One region of the Rhizobium sp. KNZ14-9A genome, then DNA from elsewhere that is predicted to be linked to it. Evidence: riboswitches for the same ligand, from Rfam matches in the RefSeq annotation. Region 1 holds a riboswitch; the other holds the start of a gene.
What was found. A riboswitch is a leader RNA that binds a small molecule or an ion and turns the genes downstream of it on or off. The one in region 1 is predicted to bind FMN.

Region 1 (8,233 bases):
GGGGCGTCATCGACAAGGTTCTGACCTCGCGCATCGAAATGGAAGGCGATCAGGCCTAGTAATTAATAGGGATGGTGTTTTCGCCGCCACAGTTCTATCCCATTTGTGATTGAACAAGGGGTTTCATCTGGCGGCGGAGACGCTAATAGTAACTATTAATGCTATGTTGAATTTTTGTGACATAGCATTCGGCATTCGAAGGGGAATTCGTTGCCGCCGGTACCCGGACATGATTGATTGGGCCCGGTTCGTACCCCCTGAAGCCCTTGTCGGCAGGAACTCCGGGTAGGGAGTGCTGCCAGGGAGCTGATTGAATGGACCGTGATTTCGCGTTCGAAATGCGGCGTGCTGGAAGGAAAGTGATATGAGCAAGGTCAGCGGCAGCAACGGCGGCGACAGTAAGAACACCCTCTATTGTTCTTTCTGCGGAAAGAGCCAGCATGAAGTCCGGAAGCTTATTGCCGGACCGACCGTGTTCATCTGCGATGAATGCGTCGAGTTGTGCATGGACATCATCCGCGAGGAGAACAAGTCCTCGATGGTCAAGTCCCGTGACGGCGTCCCGACGCCCCAGGACATCATCAAGGTCCTCGACGAATATGTCATCGGCCAGCGTCAGGCGAAGAAGATCCTGTCGGTCGCCGTTCACAACCACTACAAGCGTCTCGCGCACGCCTCCAAGAACGGCGACGTCGAATTGGCGAAGTCGAACATCATGCTGGTTGGCCCGACCGGCTGCGGCAAGACCTATCTTGCCCAGACGCTCGCCCGCATCATCGACGTTCCCTTCACGATGGCCGATGCGACCACGTTGACGGAAGCCGGCTATGTCGGTGAAGACGTCGAAAACATCATTCTGAAGCTTCTGCAGGCTGCGGATTACAATGTCGAGCGCGCCCAGCGCGGCATCGTCTACATCGACGAAGTCGACAAGATCTCCCGCAAGTCCGACAACCCGTCCATCACCCGTGACGTATCGGGCGAGGGCGTGCAGCAGGCGCTTCTGAAGATCATGGAAGGCACGGTTGCTTCCGTACCGCCGCAGGGCGGCCGCAAGCATCCGCAGCAGGAATTCCTGCAGGTCGACACGACGAACATCCTGTTCATCTGCGGCGGCGCCTTTGCTGGCCTCGACAAGATCATTTCGGCTCGCGGCGAGAAGACCTCGATCGGCTTCGGCGCGACCGTTAAGGCACAGGACGACCGCCGCGTCGGCGAAGTGCTGCGCGAACTGGAGCCGGAAGACCTGGTCAAATTCGGCCTCATCCCGGAATTCATCGGTCGTCTGCCGGTTCTGGCGACGCTGGAAGACCTTGATGAGGATGCACTGATCCAGATCCTGTCCGAGCCGAAAAACGCGCTGATCAAGCAGTATCAGCGCCTGTTCGAGATGGAAGACGTGGAACTGTCCTTCCACGAGGACGCGCTGCGCGAAATCGCCCGCAAGGCGATCATCCGCAAGACCGGCGCCCGCGGCCTGCGTTCGATCATGGAAAAGATCCTGCTCGACACGATGTTCGAACTGCCGGCGCTGGAAGGCGTTCGCGAAGTCGTCATCTCCGAAGAGGTCGCACGCGGCTCGGCCCGTCCGTTGTATATCTACGCCGACCGCCAGGACGAGAAGGCAAACGTTTCGGCCTGAAGCTTGAGCTGAGAACCGTTATTTTAAGGGGCTTGCCTTGCGCAGGCCCCTTTCTATTTGAAAACAGGTGCCCGGCGCTGATAATAGTTGCGGGCAAGGTTGAAAACAGCCTTCGCCGATATTGCGCAAAGGATGACCCTTGGCAATGATGCTGTGATTCCGTAGCGTGTTGCTGGCGTTGTTATTTTAGGCGGTTCGGAAATGGTAAGCGTCGCTCCAGATAGGCGCTTCATTGTGTTGGCGTTCCATGTAATAAAGCTGTCACAACCGTGGAACGCGGGCGTTAACGTGGCTTGAAAAGCGTAGTCAGAACCTCCACTTGTAACAGCAAGTGAGAGTGCCGGCCGGTCCCAAGCGGCCGCGCCAAAGAGCCCGGTAACGGGACGATGGAAAGGAATAAAAATGACGAAGAAAACGTCTGTAGCGAGCACCAGCACCGCCTATCCTGTTCTCCCCCTGCGCGACATCGTGGTATTCCCCCATATGATCGTCCCGCTGTTCGTCGGACGGGAAAAGTCGATCCGCGCGCTCGAAGAGGTCATGGGTTCCGACAAGCAGATCATGCTGGTCACCCAGATTAACGCCAGCGATGATGATCCGGACCCGTCAGCGATCCATCGCGTCGGTACAGTTGCGAACGTGCTGCAGCTCCTGAAGCTGCCTGACGGCACCGTAAAGGTTCTGGTCGAAGGCCGTGCCCGCGCCGAGATCGATACCTATACGAGCCGCGAGGATTTCTACGAAGCCCTCGGCCATGTGCTCGAAGAGCCGCATGACGATCCGGTCGAACTGGAAGCCTTGTCGCGTTCCGTTGTGTCGGAATTCGAGAGCTACGTGAAGCTCAACAAGAAGATTTCGCCCGAGGTTGTCGGTGCGGCCAGCCAGATCGACGACTATTCGAAGCTCGCCGATACGGTTGCTTCGCACCTGTCGATCAAGATCACCGAGAAGCAGGAGATGCTGGAAACCACCAGCGTCAAGGCTCGCCTCGAAAAGGCGCTTGGCTTCATGGAAGGCGAGATCTCGGTCCTGCAGGTCGAAAAGCGCATCCGCTCGCGCGTCAAGCGCCAGATGGAGAAGACCCAGCGCGAATACTACCTGAATGAGCAGATGAAGGCGATCCAGAAGGAACTCGGCGACGGCGAGGAAGGCCGCGACGAGATGAGCGAACTGGAAGAGCGCATCGCCAAGACCAAACTGTCCAAGGAAGCCCGTGAAAAGGCCGATGCGGAGCTGAAGAAGCTGCGCCAGATGAGCCCGATGTCGGCTGAAGCCACTGTCGTGCGCAACTATCTGGACTGGCTGCTCGGTATTCCCTGGGGCAAGAAGTCGAAGATCAAGGCCGATCTCAACAATGCCGAGAAGATCCTTGAAGCCGATCACTTCGGTCTCGAGAAGGTCAAGGAGCGCATCGTCGAGTATCTGGCGGTCCAGGCTCGCGCCACCAAGATCAAGGGTCCCATCCTTTGCCTCGTCGGCCCTCCGGGCGTAGGCAAGACCTCGCTCGCCCAGTCGATTGCCAAGGCAACCGGCCGCGAATATGTCCGCATGGCTCTCGGCGGCGTCCGTGACGAAGCCGAAATTCGCGGCCACCGCCGCACCTATATCGGTTCGATGCCCGGCAAGGTTATCCAGTCGATGAAGAAGGCGAAGAAGTCCAACCCGCTCTTCTTGCTCGATGAGATCGACAAGCTCGGCCAGGACTATCGCGGCGATCCGTCTTCGGCTTTGCTCGAGGTACTCGATCCGGCTCAGAACTCGACCTTCATGGACCACTACCTGGAAGTCGAATACGACCTGTCGGACGTGATGTTCATCACGACGGCGAATACGCTGAACATCCCGGCTCCGCTGATGGACCGCATGGAAATCATCCGTATCGCCGGCTACACCGAAGACGAAAAGCGCGAGATCGCCAAGCGGCACCTGCTGCCGAAGGCCATCAAGGAACATGCGCTGCAGCCGAGCGAATTCTCGGTCAGCGACGATGCCCTGATGGCAATCAGCCAGCAGTATACCCGCGAAGCCGGTGTCCGTAACTTCGAACGCGAATTGATGAAGCTCGCCCGCAAGGCGGTCACCGAGATCATCAAGGGCAAGGCGAAGTCGGTTCATGTCACGGCAGCGAATATCGACGATTATCTTGGCGTTCCGCGCTTCCGCCACGGCGAAGCCGAGCGTGAGGATCAGGTCGGCGTGGTCACGGGTCTTGCCTGGACGGAAGTCGGCGGCGAGCTGCTGACGATCGAAGGTGTCATGATGCCCGGCAAGGGCCGCATGACCGTCACCGGCAACCTGAAGGAAGTGATGAAGGAATCGATCTCGGCAGCGGCGTCTTACGTCCGCTCGCGCGCCGTCGATTTCGGCATCCAGCCGCCGCTCTTCGACAAGAGCGACATCCACGTACACGTGCCGGAAGGCGCAACGCCGAAGGATGGTCCGTCTGCCGGTGTCGCGATGGCAACCGCGATCGTCTCGATCATGACCGGCATTCCGGTCAACAAGGATGTGGCAATGACGGGTGAAATCACCCTGCGTGGCCGTGTCCTGCCGATCGGTGGCCTGAAGGAAAAGCTGCTCGCGGCACTGCGCGGCGGCATCAAGAAGGTGCTGATTCCGGAAGAGAATGCCAAGGATCTGGCAGAGATTCCTGACAACGTGAAGAACAACATGGAGATCATTCCGGTCTCCCGTATGGGCGAAGTGATCAAGCATGCGCTGGTCCGTCGTCCCGAGCCGATCGAGTGGGATGGTACGGTGGAAACGCCCGTCATCGCGACTGTCGAAGGGCTCGATGATGCAGGTGCAGCCATCGCTCATTGAGCTTTGGCGGCCACATTTATGCCCAATTGTTGCAAATCCTGAAAAAGGCCGGCGGAAACGCCGGCCTTTTTTGTGAAAACGTCATGTAGACGCTTGCTTTTCCTTGATTTGCAGGGTTTTTGGGTTCTCGGCGGGCCTGATGAAAGCGATTTCTGCGCCTAGCTTACAGATTGAGTTGTTTCAAACCATTTAGAAAGGGGTGGAAACATGAACAAGAATGAACTCGTGTCCGCAGTAGCCGAAAAGGCTGGACTGACGAAGTCTGACGCAGCATCTGCCGTAGACGCAGTTTTTGATGTTGTGCAGGCCGAGCTGAAGAACAAGGGCGACATCCGTCTCGCTGGCTTCGGCAGCTTCACGGTTTCTCATCGCGCTGCCACGAAGGGTCGCAACCCGTCGACCGGCGCCGAAGTTGACATTCCGGCACGCAACGTGCCGAAGTTCACGCCCGGCAAGGGCCTGAAGGACGCCGTCAACGGCTGATACGAGATTGTCCGCCGGCCGTAAACGAGAACGGTCGCGCAGGATTTCGAGGGGGGTTCGGCATCGCCGGACCCCTTTTTGTTTTTGATCGCTTGCGGCATGCAGCGCTTTGTCTTACGACGGCGATGTTCTCAGGGCGGGGTGAAAGTCCCCACCGGCGGTAAGGGCTACGGCCTGAGCCCGCGAGCGCCTTCCGAAGCCTTGGTTTGGGAAGGGTCAGCAGATCCGGTGTGATTCCGGAGCCGACGGTTAGAGTCCGGATGAAAGAGAATGAGCATGGCCGCGCGCGGGCAGGGATCTGTCTGCGTCTGCGTTCTGTAACCTCATGCGTCCTGATTTATGTTTGGTCCCTATTCCGGATGGAAGACATGAATCAGAATTCCCTTGCAGTTTCGCACTCCCGCGCCTTCGCCGGTGCAGCCTTCATGGTGCTTGGAGGCGTCGTCTTCTCGCTCCTCAATGTCGTCACCCAATGGCTCACGATGACGCTTGCCTTCCCGGCGGCCTCCGCAGCCTTCTGGCAATATGGCTTCGCTTTTCTTTTCTCGTTGCCCTTCCTGCGCAAGGTCGGCCTTTCTGCCATGCGCACGGATTATCCCTGGCGGCATATCGTGCGTGTCGTCCTTGCTGCGCTCGGCGTCGAGGCCTGGGTCTCCGGCCTCGCCTCCGTGCCGATCTGGCAGGCGATCGCACTCGTCATGACCTCGCCCTTTTTCATCATTCTCGGCGCACGCCTTTTCCTCGGCGAGCGTGTTGGCCCCGCTCGCTGGATGGCGACAGGTGTCGGCTTTATCGGCGCCATGATCATCCTCCAGCCATGGTCGGACAGCTTCACCTGGGCAGCACTTCTGCCTGTTATCTCGGCTTTGCTTTGGGGCGCCTCCTCGCTCATCACCAAGAGCCTGACCGGCATTGAGAAGCCGGAGACGATCACCGTGTGGCTTCTGGTGCTGCTGACGCCGATCAATGGCGGCCTGGCGCTCGCGGCAGGCTTTGTGGTGCCGACGGGCGCCGCACTTGCTCTCTTCCTTCTGGCAGGCCTCCTGACGGTCGTGGCGCAATATCTGCTGACGCTCGCCTATGCCAGCGCCGACGCTGCCTATGTGCAGCCTTTCGACGACCTGAAGCTGCCGCTGAACGTGCTCGCCGGCTGGCTTTTCTTCGGCTATGCGCCGGCTGGTTATCTGTGGCTCGGCGCTGCGCTCATCCTCGCCGCGTCGCTCTTCATCATGCGCAGCGAGATGCGTCGCGAACGGCAGGCGGCCTGACGCAAACCGTACAAAATGTCGCAGGCTGTCATGTGTCTGTCATGGCAGTCCCGCAAAAAACCTCTGTTCGATTTTTTCGACATTGGGGGATTTTCAATGACATTGTCTTCGCGCAAGGCAGCGCTCGCTGCCATGCTTTTTGCATCCGTTGCCTTCCCGGCAGCGGCTGAGCCGGTTTTCAACCGCATCGCCTCTTTCCCGGTCGCGACCAACCTGCCGGCTGACAAGGACAAGCTTTCGGCCACTTCGGCCGAAATCATTACCGCTTCGCAGGATGGCAACACGCTGATCTACAGCGACAGCCCGCTCGGCGCGATTGGCTTCATCGACATCACCGATGCTAAGGCACCCAAGGCCGGCGGCGCGCTGATGATGGACGGTGAACCGACCTCGGTCACGACTGCAGCCGGCAAGGCGCTCGTCGCCGTCAACACCGGCGAAAGCAAGCAGAAGCCGTCAGGCCGTCTGGCGATCGTCGATATCGCCGGTAAGAAGATCGATGCTACCTGCGATCTCGGCGGCCAGCCTGATTCGATCGCCCTCAGCAAGGATAGGACGCTCGGCACTATCGCGATCGAAAACGAGCGCGACGAAGATGTCAACGACGGCAAGATCCCGCAGATGCCGGCAGGCGACCTCGTCGTCTTCCAGGTCAAGACCGACGGTACCGTCGATTGTGGCACAATCAAGCACGTTGCCCTGGCCGGTCTCGCCGGCGTTGCCCCGGAGGATCCGGAGCCGGAATTCGTTGCCTTCAACAGCCAGAACGAAATCGCCCTGACCCTGCAGGAAAACAACGAGATCATCATCCTCGACGGCACGACCGGCACAGTGAAGACGCACTTCTCTGCCGGCACCGTTGATCTCACCGGCATCGACACCAAACGTGACGGCGCCCTGAAATTTACCGGCGAGAAGAAGGGCATCCATCGCGAGCCCGACGCCGTAAAGTGGCTGGACGACAACCGTCTCGTCGTCGCCAACGAAGGCGATTATGAAGGCGGTTCGCGCGGCTTCACCATCTTCGACAAGACCGGCAAGGTCCTCTTCGAATCCGGCAGCTCCTTCGAGCGTGCCGTCGCCGCTATCGGCCACTATCCGGAAAGCCGCTCCTCGTCGAAGGGCGTCGAGCCGGAAGGTCTCGAAGCGGCCAAGTTCGGCACTGACAACCTGTTCTTCCTGCTCGCCGAGCGCGCTTCCGTCGTCGGCGTCTACAAGGACACGGGCGCCGATCCGGAACTGCTGCAGATCCTGCCGTCGGGTATTTCTCCGGAAGGCGCGATCGCCATTCCGCAGCGTAACCTGCTTGCGACCGCCAATGAACTCGACCTCGGCAAAGACGGCGGTGCGCGTTCGCACGTGATGATCTACGAGCGCGGCGAAGGCGAGAAGGCCTATCCGCACATTGTCTCCGCCGAGAAGGACGGCAATCCGATCGGCTTTGCAGCCCTTTCGGGGCTCGCCGCCGTTCCGGGCAAGCCGGGCATGCTCTACGCCGTCAGCGACAGCGTCCTAGGCTCGCAGCCGACGATCTACACGATCGACGCCACCAAGAAGCCGGCCGTCATCACCGATGCGCTGGTCGTCAAGCGTGACGGCGCTCCGGCCCAGAAGCTCGATATCGAAGGCATCGCTGTTGCCGCCGACGGCTCCTTCTGGCTGGCTTCGGAAGGCTATACCGAGCGCCTGGTTCCGCATGCGCTCTACAATGTTACCGCCAAGGGCGACATCAAGACCGAGATCGCTCTGCCGAAGGAGTTGCTCGCCAACGAAATCCGCTACGGCTTCGAAGGTGTCACGATCATCGGCACCGGCGACGACGCAACGCTGTGGATGGCCGTTCAGCGCGAGTGGAACGATGACGAGAAGGGCTTTGTGAAGCTCCTCTCCTACAACCCGAAGAAGAAGGAATGGGGCGGCGTGCGCTACCCGCTCGACAAGACCGAGAGCGGCTGGGTCGGCCTCTCCGAAATCACCGCCCAGGGCGACAGCGTCTACATCATCGAGCGCGACAACC
Region 2 (8,233 bases), on a different contig from region 1:
GTCGAATGCTGCAAGTTTCGTGACGGGCGTCGATCTGCTCGTCGACGGCGGCTTCTGCTGCTGGTGATGACATGCGTAAGCTGATCGCAGGCAATTGGAAAATGAACGGTCTCGTCTCCTCCCAAGCTGAGATCGAGGCGCTGAAGGGGCTAACGGGCAGTGCGACGTGCGATATCGTCGTCTGCCCGCCCTTCACGCTGATCGACCGCGCCGTGGCGCGGGTCAAGGATACGGATCTCGCCATCGGCGCGCAGGATTGCCACGCGCAGTCGTCGGGTGCCCACACCGGCGAAATTTCTGCCGAAATGCTTGCCGATCTCGGTGCGCGCTATGTCATCCTCGGACATTCCGAACGCCGTGTCCTGAACGGCGAGGACGATGAGATTGTGCTGGGGAAGGCGCTTGCCGCGCATCGGGCAGGCTTGATTTCGATCGTCTGCGTCGGTGAGACACGCCATGAGCGCGACGAAGGCCGGGCAATCGAAGTCGTCGGCGAACAACTGCGGGGATCCGTCCCCGAGGGTGCTACCAGCCGAAATCTTGTCATCGCCTATGAACCCGTCTGGGCAATCGGAACCGGACTGGTGCCGACCCACGAACAGATTGAGGAGGTCCATGCGGCGATCCGGCAGATGCTCGAAGAGCGGCTGGGCAGCGATGGCCGTTCGGTCAAGATCCTCTATGGCGGCTCGGTCAAGGCATCCAATGCAGAGGCGATATTCGGGCTTCGCAATGTGGACGGAGCGCTGGTCGGCGGCGCCTCGCTGAAGGCCTCGGAATTCGCAGGAATTATTTCGGCAGCCGTTTGAACTCTGAGTGCGGAGACAAGTGTCGCCGGTGCAGATCGGTGCGCTCACACCGGCGCCGTTGAAAGGAAAAGAGAATGCAACGTTTTGAAAACAAGACCGTCGTCATTACCGGCGCAAGCCGCGGTATCGGTGCAGCGATCGCCAAACGCTTTGCGCGCGAAGGCGCCAATCTCGTCGTTTCGGCCAATGAAGACAGCGTGCATGGCGTGGCAGAACAGATCAAGTCAGATGGCGGCAAGGCTATTTCCTTCGTTGGCGACGTCACTGACAAGTCAAGCGTCAAGGCCCTTTATGACGCAGCCGAGCAGGCATTCGGCGCTGTCGACGTCTCCATCCAGAATGCCGGCGTCATCACCATTGCCCGCATCGAGGATATGACCGAGGGCGAGTGGGACAAGGTCATGGCCGTCAACACCAAGGGCGTGTTCCTCTGCGCCCAGGAAGCGATCGCCCGCATGCGCAAGCACGGCCGCGGCGGCCGTCTCATCAACACGGCCTCCGGCCAGGCGCGCGACGGCTTCATCTATACGCCGCATTATGCCGCCTCGAAGATGGGCGTCGTCGGCATCACCCAGAGCCTTGCCAAGGAAGTCGCGACCGACGGCATCACCGTCAACGCCTTCTGCCCGGGCATCATCGAGACCGACATGTGGGCCTATAACGACCAGGCATGGGGCAAGCTGCTCGGCAATTACGGCCCCGGCGAACTGATGAAGGAATGGGTCGAAGGCATTCCGATGAAGCGCGCCGGTTCCGGCGAAGACGTCGCCGGCCTCGTCACCTTCCTTGCCAGCGACGATGCAGCCTACATTACCGGCCAGACCATCAATGTCGATGGCGGCCTGATCATGTCCTAGCTCTGTTCGGCAATAGGAAACGGTGCTTTCACCTCTGCGAGGCAGTTCCCGCGGCGAGATCTGCACTCAACCTCTTGCAGAACAAGGCCTTCATCATCTATCTAAGTAATGTTCTCAGGGCGGGGTGCAATTCCCCACCGGCGGTATCGAGGCAACTCGGAGCCCGCGAGCGCCTTCGTGGAAGCGAAGGGTCAGCAGATCCGGTGAGATGCCGGAGCCGACGGTCATAGTCCGGATGGAAGAGAGCAACGCAGAGGACACCGCTCGGCACGCGGTGTTTCATATGCTTGTTCGCCCAAGGGAAAATGGTGGCTTTTGACAGGCCATGTACGCCGCACACTGCGGCTAACCCTTGAAAGGCAGAGAAGATGGCAATTTCCAGAATCGAAGATGCGATCGTCGCGATTGCGCGTGGCGAGATCGTGGTCGTCGTCGACGATCGTGATCGTGAAAACGAGGGCGACCTCGTCATCGCATCCGAGGCAATCACCCCGCAGGCGATCGCCTTCATGATGAATTATGCTCGCGGCCTCATCTGTGTGGCAATGGAAGGCGAGCGGCTGGACGAGCTGCAGATCCCGCAGATGGTCCCCAACAATACCGAACTTTTGAAGACGGCTTTCACCGTGTCGGTTGACTATATTCCTGAAACGACGACCGGAATTTCGGCGGCTGACCGCGCCGCGACGGTTCGCGCACTCATTGCCGAGACGTCCCGCCCCGAGGATTTTGCGCGGCCCGGCCATATCTTCCCGTTGCGTGCGCATCCGAACGGCGTGCTTTCTCGTCCAGGTCATACCGAGGCGGCTGTCGACCTCGCAAGGCTTGCCGGCCTGTCGCCGTCAGGTGTCATTTGCGAGGTGGCCAATGATGATGGCACGATGGCACGCCTGCCCGAGCTTGAGCAGTTTGCCGAACGGCACGGCCTCCATCTGATCACAATCGAGGATCTCATTGCTTATCGGGGCGTGAGAGCGCCTGTTAAGGCCGCCTAGTAAGCGTGTCTTGGCCTGGCGTAAAAGAGCCACGGCGAGCCAAGATCGCGTGGGTGCCGTTTGTGTAGTCTGCAACGAGGCACTCGCGCTCTGGCACGGATAAGCCGCGTGAGCTATTAGCTCGACGAAGGCCCGATCACGCGGGCCTTCGATGTTTCACCATGCCTTCAGACGACGAGTGCTAGCGCCGGTCCCTGATCGTCCGTCTTGCGTTCCTGGCCGGCCGTGCCTTCCAGGCTCTCGGAAGCCAGCAGATTGAACTCCCGACGTTCTTTCTCCGATACGATCGCGAGGTCGATGACCTTCTGCAGGTTGGCGGCATGGCGGAAGGTGGGATCGTCCTGCTTTCCGGTTCTGACCGCTTCGGCAAAGCGCTGGTAGTTGGTCAGCACTGCCGGCACCTCGATGTCACGCCAGGTGGCGCTTTCAATATCGTCACCGAAGCAGCCCCGAAGATCTGAGCCGTCAGGACGATGGATGACTTCGAGGCTGCCTTTTTCGCCATAGATGCGCAGCTTCAGTTCGTTGAGATGACCGGTCGCCCAGCGTGTCGCATGGATGACGCCGAGGGCGCCATTGGCGAAATCGACAGACATGGTGAAGCTGTCATTGGCGTCGAGCATATATTCACCGATCTGTCCGCCCGGCGCCTTGTTGAAGGTCTTGAGGCGCGCAAAGACATGGTCGATATCGGTCGCGGCGCCATAAGCGGCGAAATCGAGAATATGAATGCCGACATCGCCGAGCACGCCGTTCGATCCATGGCCGGTGGACAAGCGCCACAGCCAGCGCGATTCCGTACGCCAATCGCCCCAGGCGCGAGACACCAGCCAGCTCTGCAGATAGGAGGCCTCCACATGGCGGATGGTGCCAAGTTCGCCTGATAGCACCATCTCGCGGGCGCGCTGCAGCGGTGCGACGTTGCGATAGGTGAGGTTGACCATGTTGACGACGCCGGCGGTCTCAGCCGCTTCCGTCATCTCCAGCGCATGGGCGTAGTTTTCTGCCAGCGGCTTTTCACAGAAGACGTGCTTGCCGGCGGCGATCAGCGCCAAGCTCGTCGCATGATGTATCCGGTCAGGCGTGACGTTGGTGGCGGCATCGAATTCGCCCCAGGCGATCGCTTCCTCGAGCGTGCTGAAGCGCTTTGCGATGTTGAAATGATCAGCGAACTCATCAAGCCGGGTCCGATCGGTGTCGACGGCGCCGACCACCTCGACACCATCGATGGCGAGGAAGTTGGCAACCTGGTTTTTGGCCATCATGCCCGTGCCAAGAACAAGTAGACGCATTGCTCTTCTCCTCAGCGGTAACCGGCTTCGCCGGCTTGATGCAGTCTCGGACCACGCTCGACGATCGGCTCCAGTGCCTTCTCTACCGGCACATTTGGGGCATCGGTGATGCTCTTCAGGTCGCTCTGCGGGTTATAGGCCCACTTCACGCCGTTGATCAGCACCTTCTGCACGTTCGCATCGTGATAGGTCGGATAGGTTTCGTGGCCGGGGCGGAAATAGAAGATATTGCCGGCGCCGCGGCGCCAGGTGAGGCCAGACCGGAAGACTTCTCCGCCCTGGAACCAGGAGATGAACACCGTTTCCAACGGCTCCGGCACCGAGAACTGCTCGCCATACATTTCCTCGTTCTCAAGCTCGAAATGCTCGCCGAGACCAGCAGCGATCGGATGGCGCTGATTGATCGTCCACAGACGCTCGCGCTCGCCCGCCTCGCGCCATTTCAGTGCACAGGGCGTGCCCATCAGGCGCTTGAAGATCTTGGAGAAATGGCCGGAATGCAGAACGAGCAGGCCCATGCCTTCCCAGACCCGCTTGGCGACGCGCTCGACGACGACGTCAGAGACTGCGCCATGGTCCTTGTGGCCCCACCAGGTCAGAACGTCGGTCTCGGCAAGCCGGGCTTCGCTGAGGCCATGTTCCGGCTCCTGCAGCGTTGCCGTGGTCGCGGAAATCGCCGGATCGGTGTTCAGCGCCTTGGCGATCGTGGTGTGCATGCCATCAGGATAGATCTCCCGGACAATGGCGTTGGTATTTTCGTGGATGTTCTCACCCCAGACGATGGTGCGAATAGACAAGTTTCTGCTCCTTCACAGCAAGTAGCGGACCGGAACCGATGGGAAGCGGTCGGATCCTGTTTGTTTGATTGGTGGTCAGGCTGCGCCCTTGAAAGGGACCTTTTCGAGTGCGCGTCCGGATTGGTCGAAACGGTGAATGCGATCCTTGACCGGCGACACGCCCAGTTGCTGGCCGGGCTGGTGGCTCGATACGCCGGTCTCTCGCACGGTCAGCGGCTCGGCGGAGCCGATGTCGAGATAGACGAAACTGTCCGAGCCGAGGATTTCTGAGTGGATGACAGTGCCCGTCCAGGCAGGATCCTGATCTCTAAACTCGATATGTTCGGCTCGCACCCCAATCGTATGGGCATTATAGGGAGCCGCGAACGGTCCGGAGAGGAAGTTCATTTTCGGCGAGCCGATGAAGCCGGCGACGAAGATTGAGTTCGGGGTCTCGTAGAGCTCGATCGGAGTTCCGATCTGTTCGACGACGCCATCACGAAGAACGCATATGCGATCGGCAAGCGTCATGGCCTCGACCTGATCGTGGGTGACATAGATCATCGTGGTGTCATGCATGCCGCGGTGAAGCTTGGCGATCTCCAGTCTTGTGGCAACGCGCAAAGCGGCGTCAAGGTTCGACAATGGTTCGTCGAACAGGAAGACCTTCGGGTCACGAACGATGGCGCGGCCAATGGCTACGCGCTGGCGTTGGCCGCCTGAAAGCTGGCGCGGCAGGCGCTCCAGATAGGGTGAGAGCTGCAGCATGCCGGCTGCCTGTTCGACGCGCGCCTTGCATTCTTCTCTGGTTCGGCCGGAGAGCTTCATGCCGAAGGCCATGTTTTCGTAGACCGTCATATGCGGATAGAGCGCATAGGACTGGAAGACCATCGCGATGCCGCGCTTCGACGGGGAAAGACGATTGACCGGCTGACCATCGAAGGAAAGCGTGCCTGACGTTATGTCCTCCAGTCCTGAGATCAATCTAAGCAAGGTGGACTTGCCGCAACCGGACGGGCCGACGAAGACCATGAACTCCCCCTTCCGGATGTCCATGCTAACGCCCTTGATGACTTCGAATGCCCCGAAGCTCTTGCGGATATTGTCTAATCTAATTTGTGCCATGTCGCGCTTTCCTCAGCCTTTGACGCCGCCGGCCGTCAGCCCGGAAATGATCCGGCGTTGAAAAATAAGAACAAGGATGACGACGGGCACGGTAACGATGACCGATGCCGCCATGATATTGCCCCAGGGGATTTCGAACTGACTGCCGCCCGAAAGGAGAGCGATCGCTACCGGCACCGTCCGTTGCGCATCCGACGAGGTGAAAGTCAGGGCGAACAGAAATTCATTCCAGGCCGTGATGAAGGCAAGCAGACCGGTGGTGACCAGGGCCGGCCACATCAGCGGCATGAACACCTGCGTGATGATGACCCAGGGGGAGGCGCCATCGACGATGGCCGCTTCCTCGATCTCGATCGGCAGATCCCGCATGAAAGTCGTCAGCACCCACACCGTGAAAGGCAGAGTGAAGATCATATAGGAGAAGATCAGCGCGAAGGGCGTGTTGAAGATGCCGATCCAGCGGATGAGTTCGAATAGCCCTGCGAGCACAGCGATCTGCGGGAACATCGAGACGGACAGAATGGTCAGCATCAAGAGGGCCCGACCCCGGAAATGCACGCGGGCAAGCGCGTAGGATGCGGTCACGGCGAGCAGCAAAGAGGCGGCGACCACGAGGCAGGCAATGAGCAGCGAATTGCCGAGGCTGCGGATGAAGCTGCCGGTCGTCAACACGCCGGTATAGTTTTCCAGCGAGATCGAGGTCGGCCAGTAGGTGACCTCGAAGAGCGCGGTGCCGACTTTGAAGCTTGTTAGGATCGCGTAGTAGAACGGGAAGACCGCGATGATGACGATGACCGCGACCAGCAGATAAAACAGCGTATTCTTCGTGGCTGTGAGCAGCATCAGCGTTCGCCTCCACCGAGATTGACGCGGCCGAGCCAGATGTAGAGCACGGTAACGGAGGCGATGATAAGAAAGAGAACAGTGGAGGCGGTTGCGCCATAGGCGAACTTGTCGAAATCGAAGAGGTTTTCGCGCGCCATCACCGACATTGTCTTGGTCTGGGCGTTGTTCGGTGTCAGCACGTAGATCAGGTCGAAGATGCGCATGGCGTCGAGCATGCGGAAGATCACGGCGACCATGATTGCCGGGCGGATCAGCGGCAGGGTCAGACGCCAGAACACTTTGATGGGGTTGATGCCGTCGATCTTTGCGGCCTCGTAAATATCGGCCGGAACCATTTGCAGGGCGGCGAGGATCAGCAGCGCCATGAAGGGCGTTGTCTTCCAGACGTCGACGATCAGAACGGCGATCATCGCTGTCTGGGGATCAGCGGTCCACGCGATCTTCTGGCTGATGAGCCCGAGGCTGAGAAACATGTCGTTGAGGATGCCGAACTGATCGTTGAGCATCCAGGCCCACATTTTCGCGGAGACGATGGTCGGGATCGCCCAGGGAATGAGGATAGCGGCGCGCACGACGCCGCGGCCAACGAATTGCGCGTTCAACACAAGGGCGACGATGAGGCCGAGCGCGGTTTCGATCGTCACCGACAACAGCGTAAATTTTGCCGTGTTCCAGACCGCGCCCCACCAGGCGGGATCGGCCAGCAGTCCCCTATAGATCGTGCGGCCGCTCTTCAGGGTAACCCAGGAGAGGTAATTGTCGAAGCCGACGAACTGAGCATCGCCGAGGTTCGTCAGCGACGCGTTGGTGAAGCTGAAGTATATGGTGCGGAACAGCGGCCAGCCGGCAACGATGGCCAGGATCAGCAGGGTCGGAGCCAGGAAGATCCAGGCGGATCGGACACGTTCCGAGCGCAGATCCGAAGAGATTGCCTTCGTGCGCGCGCCCGTGCTCAGATTTTGGGAGACTGCAACTTCACTCATGGAATATCCGCTTCATGAGACAATCGACGACGGCGTATCGGAAGCGGCAGCGACGAGATATCCGACGCTGCCGCCTCGATCTGTTACCAGCCGCTGCCTTGCAGCGTCGTCAGATCGGCTTCGAGAAGCTCTAGATTTTCTTCGGCTGTCCCACTGCCGGAGAGCGTATTGTGCACGGCGGTCCAGAACTTGGCGGAAACCTCGTTATACTTGACCTTGGCAACAGCCGACGGACGCGGCACAGCGTTTTCGAAGATCGGCTTCCAATTCGGCATGAACGGCTGCGCAGCAGCAATGTCCTTGTCGTCATAAAGCGCCGACAAGGTCGGCAGGTTGGAAAGCTCGATGGCACGCTGCTTCTGGCTTTCCTTCGACGTCAGGAACTTGACGAGTTCGATCGCCGCATCCGGGTTCTTCGAATATTTCGAGACGGCGAGATTCCAGCCGCCGAGCGTCGAGGAGGGCTTGTCGCCTTCTGCGGCAACGGGAAGTGTCGTCACGTCGAACTTGCCCTTGACCGGGCTGTCGGCGCCGTTGCCCAGCGCATAGG

Region 2: another riboswitch for FMN. It lies ahead of ribB (3,4-dihydroxy-2-butanone-4-phosphate synthase); the one in region 1 lies ahead of ACR9ZQ_RS18580 (DMT family transporter).

Annotation. Positions count from the first base shown of each region.
Region 1 is NZ_JBPGXB010000002.1:2,386,503-2,394,735, reverse strand. Features, by position in the region: gene clpP (ATP-dependent Clp endopeptidase proteolytic subunit ClpP) at 1-59, shown strand, start outside; gene clpX (ATP-dependent Clp protease ATP-binding subunit ClpX) at 365-1,642, shown strand; gene lon (endopeptidase La) at 2,045-4,465, shown strand; gene hupB (DNA-binding protein HupB) at 4,673-4,948, shown strand; FMN riboswitch at 5,072-5,224, shown strand; gene ACR9ZQ_RS18580 (DMT family transporter) at 5,308-6,216, shown strand; gene ACR9ZQ_RS18575 (esterase-like activity of phytase family protein) at 6,313-8,233, shown strand, end outside.
Region 2 is NZ_JBPGXB010000004.1:1,514,008-1,522,240, reverse strand. Features, by position in the region: gene ACR9ZQ_RS37375 (SDR family oxidoreductase) at 1-67, shown strand, start outside; gene tpiA (triose-phosphate isomerase) at 72-809, shown strand; gene ACR9ZQ_RS37365 (glucose 1-dehydrogenase) at 884-1,666, shown strand; FMN riboswitch at 1,773-1,917, shown strand; gene ribB (3,4-dihydroxy-2-butanone-4-phosphate synthase) at 2,035-2,661, shown strand; gene ACR9ZQ_RS37355 (Gfo/Idh/MocA family protein) at 2,829-3,953, opposite strand; gene ACR9ZQ_RS37350 (ThuA domain-containing protein) at 3,965-4,750, opposite strand; gene ACR9ZQ_RS37345 (ABC transporter ATP-binding protein) at 4,826-5,854, opposite strand; gene ACR9ZQ_RS37340 (carbohydrate ABC transporter permease) at 5,867-6,697, opposite strand; gene ACR9ZQ_RS37335 (carbohydrate ABC transporter permease) at 6,697-7,683, opposite strand; gene ACR9ZQ_RS37330 (ABC transporter substrate-binding protein) at 7,767-8,233, opposite strand, start outside.